2 regions of the Priestia sp. SRI_019 genome follow, and region 1 is predicted to be linked to the other one. Evidence: riboswitches for the same ligand, from Rfam matches in the RefSeq annotation. Region 1 holds a riboswitch; the other holds the start of a gene.
What was found. A riboswitch is a leader RNA that binds a small molecule or an ion and turns the genes downstream of it on or off. The one in region 1 is predicted to bind S-adenosylmethionine.
Positions count from the first base shown of each region.

Region 2: it holds a riboswitch for S-adenosylmethionine, as region 1 does, so the genes downstream of both, AC2YJL_RS13175 (Na+/H+ antiporter NhaC family protein) here and mtnW (2,3-diketo-5-methylthiopentyl-1-phosphate enolase) in region 1, are expected to answer to the same signal.

Region 1 covers NZ_JBYCZN010000002.1:1,452,181-1,456,895, reverse strand. The annotation lists gene AC2YJL_RS17655 (carbon-nitrogen family hydrolase) at 1-471, opposite strand, end outside; gene AC2YJL_RS17650 (pyridoxal phosphate-dependent aminotransferase) at 584-1,756, shown strand; SAM riboswitch class I at 1,887-1,993, shown strand; gene mtnW (2,3-diketo-5-methylthiopentyl-1-phosphate enolase) at 2,073-3,317, shown strand; gene AC2YJL_RS17640 (2-hydroxy-3-keto-5-methylthiopentenyl-1-phosphate phosphatase) at 3,314-3,979, shown strand; gene AC2YJL_RS17635 (methylthioribulose 1-phosphate dehydratase) at 3,976-4,614, shown strand; gene AC2YJL_RS17630 (1,2-dihydroxy-3-keto-5-methylthiopentene dioxygenase) at 4,630-4,715, shown strand, end outside.
Region 2 covers NZ_JBYCZN010000002.1:563,228-567,942, reverse strand. The annotation lists gene AC2YJL_RS13190 (YtoQ family protein) at 1-322, opposite strand, end outside; gene AC2YJL_RS13185 (ABC transporter ATP-binding protein) at 493-1,404, shown strand; gene AC2YJL_RS13180 (ABC transporter permease) at 1,397-2,164, shown strand; SAM riboswitch class I at 2,266-2,372, shown strand; gene AC2YJL_RS13175 (Na+/H+ antiporter NhaC family protein) at 2,458-3,768, shown strand; gene AC2YJL_RS13170 (hypothetical protein) at 3,808-3,936, opposite strand; gene AC2YJL_RS13165 (LacI family DNA-binding transcriptional regulator) at 4,061-4,715, shown strand, end outside.

The DNA of each region.
Region 1 (4,715 bases):
AACCCGAATCCATTCTGGAAAACGAATATCGTAACAAATAACTCCTGCGCATAAAGACTGTTCAAGTGTAAAAAGATTTTTTGCTGTTCCTGCTTCTAAATACAGGTGTTCATCCATTAATTTAAATAAGTGCAGCTTACTGTATTGTGATACTTCACGACCTTTTCGGTCAAAAATATACATCGTATTCGTGACGCCTTGCTCTGTTTTTTTCGCGATCGAACCTGCCACGATATTTACTTCGTTCGTTTTAGCAAACTGAGAGATTAATTGCTTGGCTTGCTGCCCTTCATCATCTGCAATTTCGTCTAGCCGCGTCAAATCATAAGCTGTATCCCATAGCTCAGGAAGCACAAGGATATCAGGGTTTTCTTTCAGGGCTTCCGTCATTTTTTGTTCGATATATTTTCGGTTTTTAGTTGGGTTTCCAAACGCAATATCAAGCTGCAAACACGTAATTTTTACACTCACTTTATCATCCGTCCTTTTTTTAGTAGTTGAAAAAAATGACTTTACAAGTTGAGTATTACAATATATTATTTGTGACTAGAATTTCAAGAATTTTTTGAGAAGGTGTGCGATGATGAAACAATTTGAGCAATCGGAACTATTAAAAAGTTTACCAAAACAATTTTTTGCATCACTTGTAGGCAAGGTAGGAAAAGTAATGGCCCAAGGGCACGACGTTATTAACTTAGGGCAGGGAAATCCTGATCAGCCTACTCCTTCACATATTGTAGAAACACTGCAAAAAGCAAGTGCTAATCCTATGCATCATAAATATTCTCCATTTCGGGGGCACCAGTTTTTAAAAGAGGCCGTTGCGACTTTTTATAAACGAGAATATGGCGTTGATGTGGATCCTGAAAAAGAAGTAGCTATTTTATTTGGCGGAAAGGGTGGACTTGTTGAAATCCCGCAGTGCTTATTAAACCCTGGAGATACGGTGCTGGTTCCGGATCCTGGGTATCCTGATTACTGGTCTGGAGTAGAGCTTGCAAAAGCAAAGATGGAAGTGATGCCGCTCACGGCTGAAAATCATTTTCTACCCGTATACGAAGAGGTAAGTGAACGTGCTAAAGAACAGGCAAAGCTCATGTTTTTAAACTATCCCAATAATCCTACCGGTGCAGTGGCAACGGCAGAATTTTTTGAAGACACCGTGGCGTTTGCTGCCAAGCACGATATTTGTGTGGTACACGACTTTGCCTACGGAGCAATTGGATTTGATGGTAAAAAGCCAATCAGCTTTTTACAGACTCCTGGTGCAAAAGAGACGGGAATTGAAATTTATACTCTTTCTAAAACGTATAACATGGCGGGATGGCGAGTTGGATTTGCTGTAGGAAATGAAAGTGTTGTAGAAGCTATTAATCTTCTTCAAGATCATATGTATGTCAGCCTCTTTGGGGCGGTTCAAGAGGCAGCCGCCGCAGCTCTGTTGGAGTCTCAACAATGTGTAAATGATTTAGTTAAGCGCTATGAATCTAGACGCAATACCTTTATTCAAGGGCTTCGAGAAATTGGTTGGGATGTTACATCTCCAGCGGGCTCCTTTTTTGCATGGCTAAAAGTTCCTGAAGGATATACTTCTGAACAGTTTTCAGATTTACTTCTTGAAAAAGCTCACGTTGTAGTGGCGCCTGGAGTAGGCTTTGGAACATATGGTGAAGGCTATGTGCGCGTAGGACTGCTGACGGATGAAGAGCGCATGAGAGAAGCTGTATCTCGAATAAAAAAATTAGATTTATTTTAAAAACGCATTGACAATCCTTTTTGAGTTGGCTTAATATGTAAGAAGTTAACGAGATTAATAACCGATAAATCCTAGCGGTATTTTTTATTTAGTATATAATCTATGAATTTAATTTAAATAAATAGCAACTTTCTTATTAAGAGTAGGTGGAGGGACTAGCCCGATGAAGCCCGGCAACCGACTTAACGCATGTTAAGCACGGTGCTAATTCTTGCAGCAGCAGCTGAGAGATAAGAAGAGCAACGAAAGCCTCTTCTTAATCACAGAAGAGGTTTTTTTATTAACGATATTAAACAGCAAGGGAGTTTTTAGCATAATGAGTGAAATCGTTGCAAGCTACTTACTACACGATAATAAAAGAAATTTTCATAAAAAAGCGGAAGGAATTGCTTTAGGACTAACCGTCGGCTCATGGACAGATCTGCCGCTTTTAGATCAACAGCAGCTTCAAAAGCATAAAGGGCGCGTCGTTTCCGTAACTGAGCTTCAAGATTGCGAACGTGTAAACGGATATTTAGGCGGAGAAATTAAGCAGGCAATTGTCAAAATTGCGTATCCAACTGCCAACTTTTCAAAAGATTTACCGGCTATTCTAGTTACGGTTTTCGGAAAACTATCACTTGATGGAAAAGTGAAATTATTAGACTTGGATTTTCCTGCTGAATTATTAGCTCAATTCCCAGGCCCGCGCTTTGGAATAGAAGGTATCCGAGAGAAACTAAGCGTTTATGACCGTCCGCTTGTGATGAGTATTTTTAAAGGCGTGATTGGAAGAGATATGACGTACATAACAACTCAGCTGCGTGAGCAAGCGCTTGGCGGAGTGGATTTGGTTAAAGACGACGAGATTTTGTTTGATAGTGAACGAACACCTTTTGAAGCTCGCGTTACAGAAGGGAAAAAAGTACTGAATGAAGTATACGAAAAAACGGGACACCGCACGCTGTATGCTGTTAATTTAACGGGTCGAACGTTTGAATTAAAAGAAAAAGCGAGAAAAGCAGCTGAGCTAGGAGCCGATGCTCTTTTATTCAATGTATTTGCTTACGGGTTAGACGTACTGCAGGCACTTCGAGAAGACGATGAAATTAACTTGCCGATTATGGCACACCCAGCTGTTAGCGGAGCGCTTACGCCATCAGAGTTTTACGGTTTTTCAAATTCATTACTGCTTGGAAAGCTATTGCGTTTAGCCGGAGCGGATTTCTCTCTGTTTCCATCACCATACGGAAGCGTAGCGCTTTCTCTTGAAGATACGACAGGCATTGCCTACGAATTAACGCGTCCTGTATACAAATATAAGCAGTCTTTCCCGGTTCCTTCAGCAGGAATTCATCCTGGAATGGTACCGCAGCTTGTGAAGGACTTTGGAATCGACAGCATTATTAATGCAGGAGGCGGAGTTCACGGTCATCCAGACGGAGCTATCGGAGGAGGAAAAGCATTCCGTGCGGCGATAGATGCAGTACTCTCTCATCAAACATTAGCCGAAAAAGCTGAAGAATCAAAAGAGTTGCAAAAAGCTTTGCAACTATGGGGAACAGTAGAGGTGAAAGCATGACATCGTTAAAAATCTTTTGTGACTTTGATGGAACAATTACAAATAGCGATAACATTATTGCTATTATGAAACAATTTGCTCCTCCGGAGTGGGAAAGTATTAAAGACGACGTGTTGGCACAGCGTGTCTCCATTCAAGAAGGAGTAGGGCAAATGTTTGCCTTGCTCCCCGTGGAATTAAAAGAAGATATTATTTCTTATATTTTAGAGACGTCTGCTATTCGAGATGGATTTGATGATTTTATTGCCTATACAAAAGAGCACCATATTCCGCTTTATATTGTAAGCGGAGGAATTGACTTTTTTGTAAAACCACTTTTGGGAAATCGAGTTGCAGAGGAAATGCTCTACTGCAACGGATCTGATTTTTCCGGTGAGCATATTTCCATTACGTGGCCTCATACATGTGATAAACAGTGTACAAATGACTGCGGCTGCTGTAAGCCAACGATTATTCGCCATCTTTCAGATGAAAGAGATCATACGGTTGTTATTGGCGATTCCATTACGGATTTGCAGGCTGCCAAATTAGCTGATACGGTCATTGCACGTGACTTTTTAATCAAAAAATGTGAAGAGCTATCTCTACCGTATCGTCCTTTTTCTACTTTTTATGATGTGATTCGCCATTTACAAGAATTAACAGAAGAGGTGAAAGCATGAGTATTATGGCTCAGCAGCGATTACACGAGCTTGCGGATATAAAAGATGAGCTGGCAGAGCGCGATTGGTTCTTTGGTACAAGCGGAAACTTAGCAATTAAAGTGGACCAAAACCCGACAACTTTCTTTGTATCAGCAAGTGGAAAAGACAAACGAAAACGTACAAATGAAGATTTTTTATTAGTTGATCAATACGGAAAGCCTGCAGAAGACACGCATTTAAAGCCTTCTGCTGAAACGCTTCTGCACGTTAAGATTTACAATTTAACGAATGCTGGGTGCAGCCTTCATGTACATACAATCGACAACAACGTGATCTCTGAACTGTACGGAGATGAAGGCGTTATTTCATTCAAAGGTCAAGAAATTATTAAGGCGCTAGGTATTTGGGAAGAAGATGCGGAAATTACTGTTCCGATTATTCCGAATTACGCAGATATTCCGACACTAGCAGAAGAGTTTTCTCATCATATAAAAGGCGATCAAGGCGCGATTTTGATTCGTAACCACGGGATTACGGTATGGGGGAAAAATGCATTTGAAACAAAAAAAGCGCTAGAAGCCTATGAATTTCTATTTAGCTACCACGTCAAATTACTGTCACTTAAAGGCATTAAGCCAAAGGTGCATTTATAAAAGGAGGAAACAACAATGGCGCACATTCGCTTACATGTAAACAATAAAAGAATTGAAACTCAAGAGGAAGTATCAGCTTTTCTGGCAAACAATGAAGTTAT
Region 2 (4,715 bases), 890 kb from region 1:
GCGGTTTATCTAATGCGATGGCTGTCGCCGCATCCATTGCGCTGTTCCACTGCTTGTATTTTTCGCCAAATAAAGCAATAACCACATCAGATTTTTTAAGGAGCACCTGCGTACGTAAATTATTAATTTGAGAAGCAGCCTCATCTTTTAAGACAGCGTTAGGCTGTTTTCCTAAAATTTCTTCTCCAATGTTGTCGGAGCGGTCATGGTCTGTCATGGGACCGACAAAGGTAAGGGGAAGGTTTAATTGTTCTGCTTGGTTTTTAATTTCGTCTCGCCAGTTATCGTGAATTTGCCCGGCAAGGTATACGGTTAAGTTCATTATGTAGAAGTCCTCCTCTAACTAAGATTTGTTTTATTTTATCAAATGTAAGCGGATAATACGAATGATTTGAATGGGCTACTTTTCCAAAAATAAGGTTATAGTAGACAAATAGTTAAAAAAGAGAAACAATAGAAGGCGTATTGCTAATTAAAGAAAGGATGTACATGATGACAGAAACAGTGCTACAAGTAGATCATGTCAGTAAAGTAATTGGGAAGAAAACCATTTTGCATGATGTATCCTTATCGGTTGAGCGCGGTGAGATTTTCGGATTGCTTGGTCCGAACGGTTCTGGAAAAACAACGCTAATTCGTACCATCGTAGGACTCATTAAAGAAACAGAGGGAACGATTACCGTTAACGGCTTTCCTTTAAAGGAACAGTTTACATCAGCAATGAAATCAATTGGCGCGATTATTGAGAACCCTGAGTTTTATGATTATCTGACGGGCTATCAAAATTTAAAACACTTTGCGAATATGCATGAAGGAATCACATCAGAACGCTTGGATGAAGTGATTGCTTTAGTAAAGCTTGAAAACAGCATTCATGCAAAAGTGAAGACGTATTCTCTTGGGATGAGACAGCGTTTAGGAGTAGCTCAAGCTATTTTACATAAGCCTGCATTGCTTTTACTAGACGAACCAACAAATGGTCTAGACCCAGCGGGAATGAGAGAGTTTCGTACATATTTACAAACGCTTTGCAGGGAAGAAGGAATTTCAATCTTAATCGCGAGCCACTTATTAAAAGAAGTAGAAGCACTATGTGACCGCGTTGGTATCATTCAAGACGGTGAGTTAAAAGCCGTTCAAGATCTATCTCCAAATCGTCAAGATCAAGGAATGCACGTAGAATTTGAAGTGTCTGACGCGCAAAAAGCAGCGGATCTTTTATCACAAGAATTTGAAATAACGATGAGATCAGATATTATCGACGTGGCGATTGTAAAAGAGCAAATTCCAGCTGTAAATAGAAAATTAGTAGATAGCGGTATTTTAGTCTACCGAATTACACCTGTTTATGAGACGCTTGAAGATTCGTTTATGTCCGTTACGGAAGGAGAGCACCATGCTTAAGCTAATTCAAAATGAACATATGAAATGGTTTCACAAAAGAAGTACAAAAATCACGTTTATCACAATCGGCATTTTAACTCTTTGTATGGCTCTTTTAATAAAGAAAGTGTCAAACAGTGCAGGAACGGAAGACAACATTTTGAACTTCCTGTCATTTAGTTCAGGTATGCTCATTCTTGTTCAATTTTTCGCGCTTGCTGTTGGAGGGTCAATGGTTGCAAAAGAGTTTGAAGCAGGTACCATTAAGCTTCTGTTAATTCGTCCGGCTAGACGTTCAACGATTTTAGCATCGAAGTACATAACGCTCATTTTAATTAGCTTGTATTATTTGCTGAGCTATTTGCTTTTTTCGTTTGTATGGGGAGCATTGTTCTTTGGATTTGCCAGTCTAGAAGGAGATGCGCAGCTGCTTAAACATATTACGCTTACCTATGACAGCGCGTATATGGAAACGTTTATGATGATGACGTTTGCATTCATGCTGTCGTCTTTATTTAGAAACAGCGCGCTTGCTTCAAGTCTAGCTATTGTCGTAAGTATCGGGGCTAAAGCGGTAACTGCACTAGTATCAGAGCTAGGTTTATGGTGGGGTAAATTTCTATTATTTGCCAACACGGACTTTCTTCAGTATATGGACGGAATGAAGACGACGTTTGACAGCATGACAATTCCATTTTCAATTTTCATCTTGGTCGCGCATTTTGTCTTCTTTATGGGCGTGGCATGGGCAGCGTTTTTAAAACGTGACGTAGCTAACTGATGTGAGAATTTTCGCACTATACATTTTTCTAAAATAGCATTTGACAATTAAATAAAAAGAGATTACAGTAGTGAAAGACTATTTTTAAAACAACTATAAACTTCTTATCAAGAGAGACGGAGGGACTGGCCCTATGATGTCTCGGCAACTGGCTGTACGCAGTGCGGTGCCAAATCCAGCAGACGATGTTTCGTTTGGAAGATGAGAAGGGTAATCTTATGATACAAATAAGAGACCTCTTCTTATCAATAAGAAGAGGTCTTTTTTTATTACGTAAACAAGAGGTGTTAAGAATGGAACAACAAAAAGGAAACGGCTGGGCGCTGTTGCCGCTGGGCGTCTTTTTAGTCCTGTTTGTCGGATCAGGAATTATAACGGGAGATTTTTATAAGCTGCCTGTATTAGTAGCCATTATCATTGCAGCTATTGTAGCGCTGGCTATGAACCGCAAAGATTCACTTAATGTAAAAGTGGAACGTTTTGCTAAAGGAGCAGGGCATCCTGATATCATTATTATGGTGCTTATTTTTATTTTAGCAGGTGCTTTTTCTCAAGTTGCTAAAGGCATGGGAGCTGTTGATTCAACTGTAAACTTAGCTCTGTCTGTGCTTCCGCAAAGCTTAGTGGTAGTCGGAATCTTTGTTATTGGCGCATTCATTTCAATTTCGATGGGAACGTCAATGGGAACAATCGCTGCGCTAGGACCTATTGCTGTAGGAATCAGTGAGCAAGCGCATGTATCCATTACATTAGCAATTGCTGCCGTTGTTGGTGGTGCCATGTTTGGAGATAATTTATCCGTAATCTCTGATACGACCATTGCAGCAGTTCGTACGCAAAAAACAAATATGTCAGATAAATTAAAAGTAAACTTTTTTATTGTCCTTCCTGCAGCGATTGTTACGGTAATTTTATTGCTTGTAATGACGCTAGGCAATACGTCATCAGTAGAAATTAAAGATTTTAGCTGGTTTAAAATCTTGCCTTATGTCGGCGTACTCGTTGCTGCCATATTTGGTGCAAACGTATTAAGCATTTTAACCGGAGGAATTGTATTAGCCGGCGTGATTGGATTAGCTGACGGAAGCTACACGCTTTCTTCTCTTGCTAAAACTGTGACAGAAGGTATTGGCGGAATGTCAGAGTTAATTATTTTATCTCTGCTAATCGGCGGAATGGTTGAGCTTATTCGCTATAACGGCGGTATTCAGTTCTTATTGAATTTATTAACACGACGCATTCAAACAAAAAAAGGCGGCGAATTCAGCATCGCTGGACTGGTAAGTTTAACTAATTTAGCGACGGCTAATAACACGATTTCAATTATTACAGCAGGTCCGTTAGCAAAAGAAATCTCTGATAAATATTCAATTGATAATCGTAAATCAGCCAGTCTGCTTGACTTGTTTTCATGCAGCGTTCAAGGGCTTATCCCTTACGGCGCACAAATGCTTCTCGCAGCAGGATTTGCTAAAGTTTCACCGATTGAGATTATTCCATTTACATTCTACCCAATGTTAACAGCGGTTTGCGGGATCATTGCAATTGTAATTGGATTTCCTCGTTTAAATAAAAAGTCAAAGTCATCTAAAGAAGCTGCGTAATATCAAACCCTTAAAAAGAATGTTCTTTTTAAGGGTTTTTTACTGTTTAAAAAAATCAGTCGGCTTTTCATCATCTAACTCCTTCCAAAGCGTCTCGTTCTGTTTAAGTGCATAAGCCGCTCCTCCAATTTCAATTCCGCATAATAAAATGAATAATAAAATACCCATGAAATGGCCTCCTTACGTAAATGAATAAAAACACGATGGTAACGGGTTTAGCTTCTTGCTGTTTCACTTTATAATGAGAATAAAGTATGAAACGCGTTTCAGCGCAAGAGAAAAAGGTGAAAACATGACAAATATCCGAGATATCGCAAAAAAAGCTGGTGTATCTGTCTCGACCGTATCACGGGTGCTAAATCATCATCCGTATGTAAAAGAAGAAAAACGCCGGCTGGTAGAGCAGGTTATTCACGAACTTAATTATGAACAAAACATTAATGCCGTTCACTTATCAAAAGGGAAAACAAATATGATTGCCGTCGTCTTGCCTTTTATTAATCATCCGTATTTCAGCTTGCTTTTAGAAGGAGTCGCCTCTCAAGCGTTAGAAAAGCAGTATCAGCTTGTTATTTGTCAGACGAACTATGATGTAAAAAAAGAAGAAGAAGCGCTTCATATGCTGAAAACAAAGCAAGTTGATGGAGTGATTATTTGTTCTAGAGCAAGCAGCTGGAGCACGATTGAATATTATCAGCAGTACGGACCGATAGCCGTGTGCGAAAACGTACAGAATCGTTCTATTCGCTCCGTATACGTTGATCATTATGCAGCTTTTAAGCAGGCGCTCCTGTATTTAAAAGAAAAAGGATATACGGATATTGGCTACTGTATTGGAAGAATGACAGGTACAAATAGCCTGCAGCGGCAACAAGCATACAAAGAATATGTAGAAAGAATAAATCAGCCTTATCATCCGGAATGGGTTTTTCAAGGCTGTTTGAACG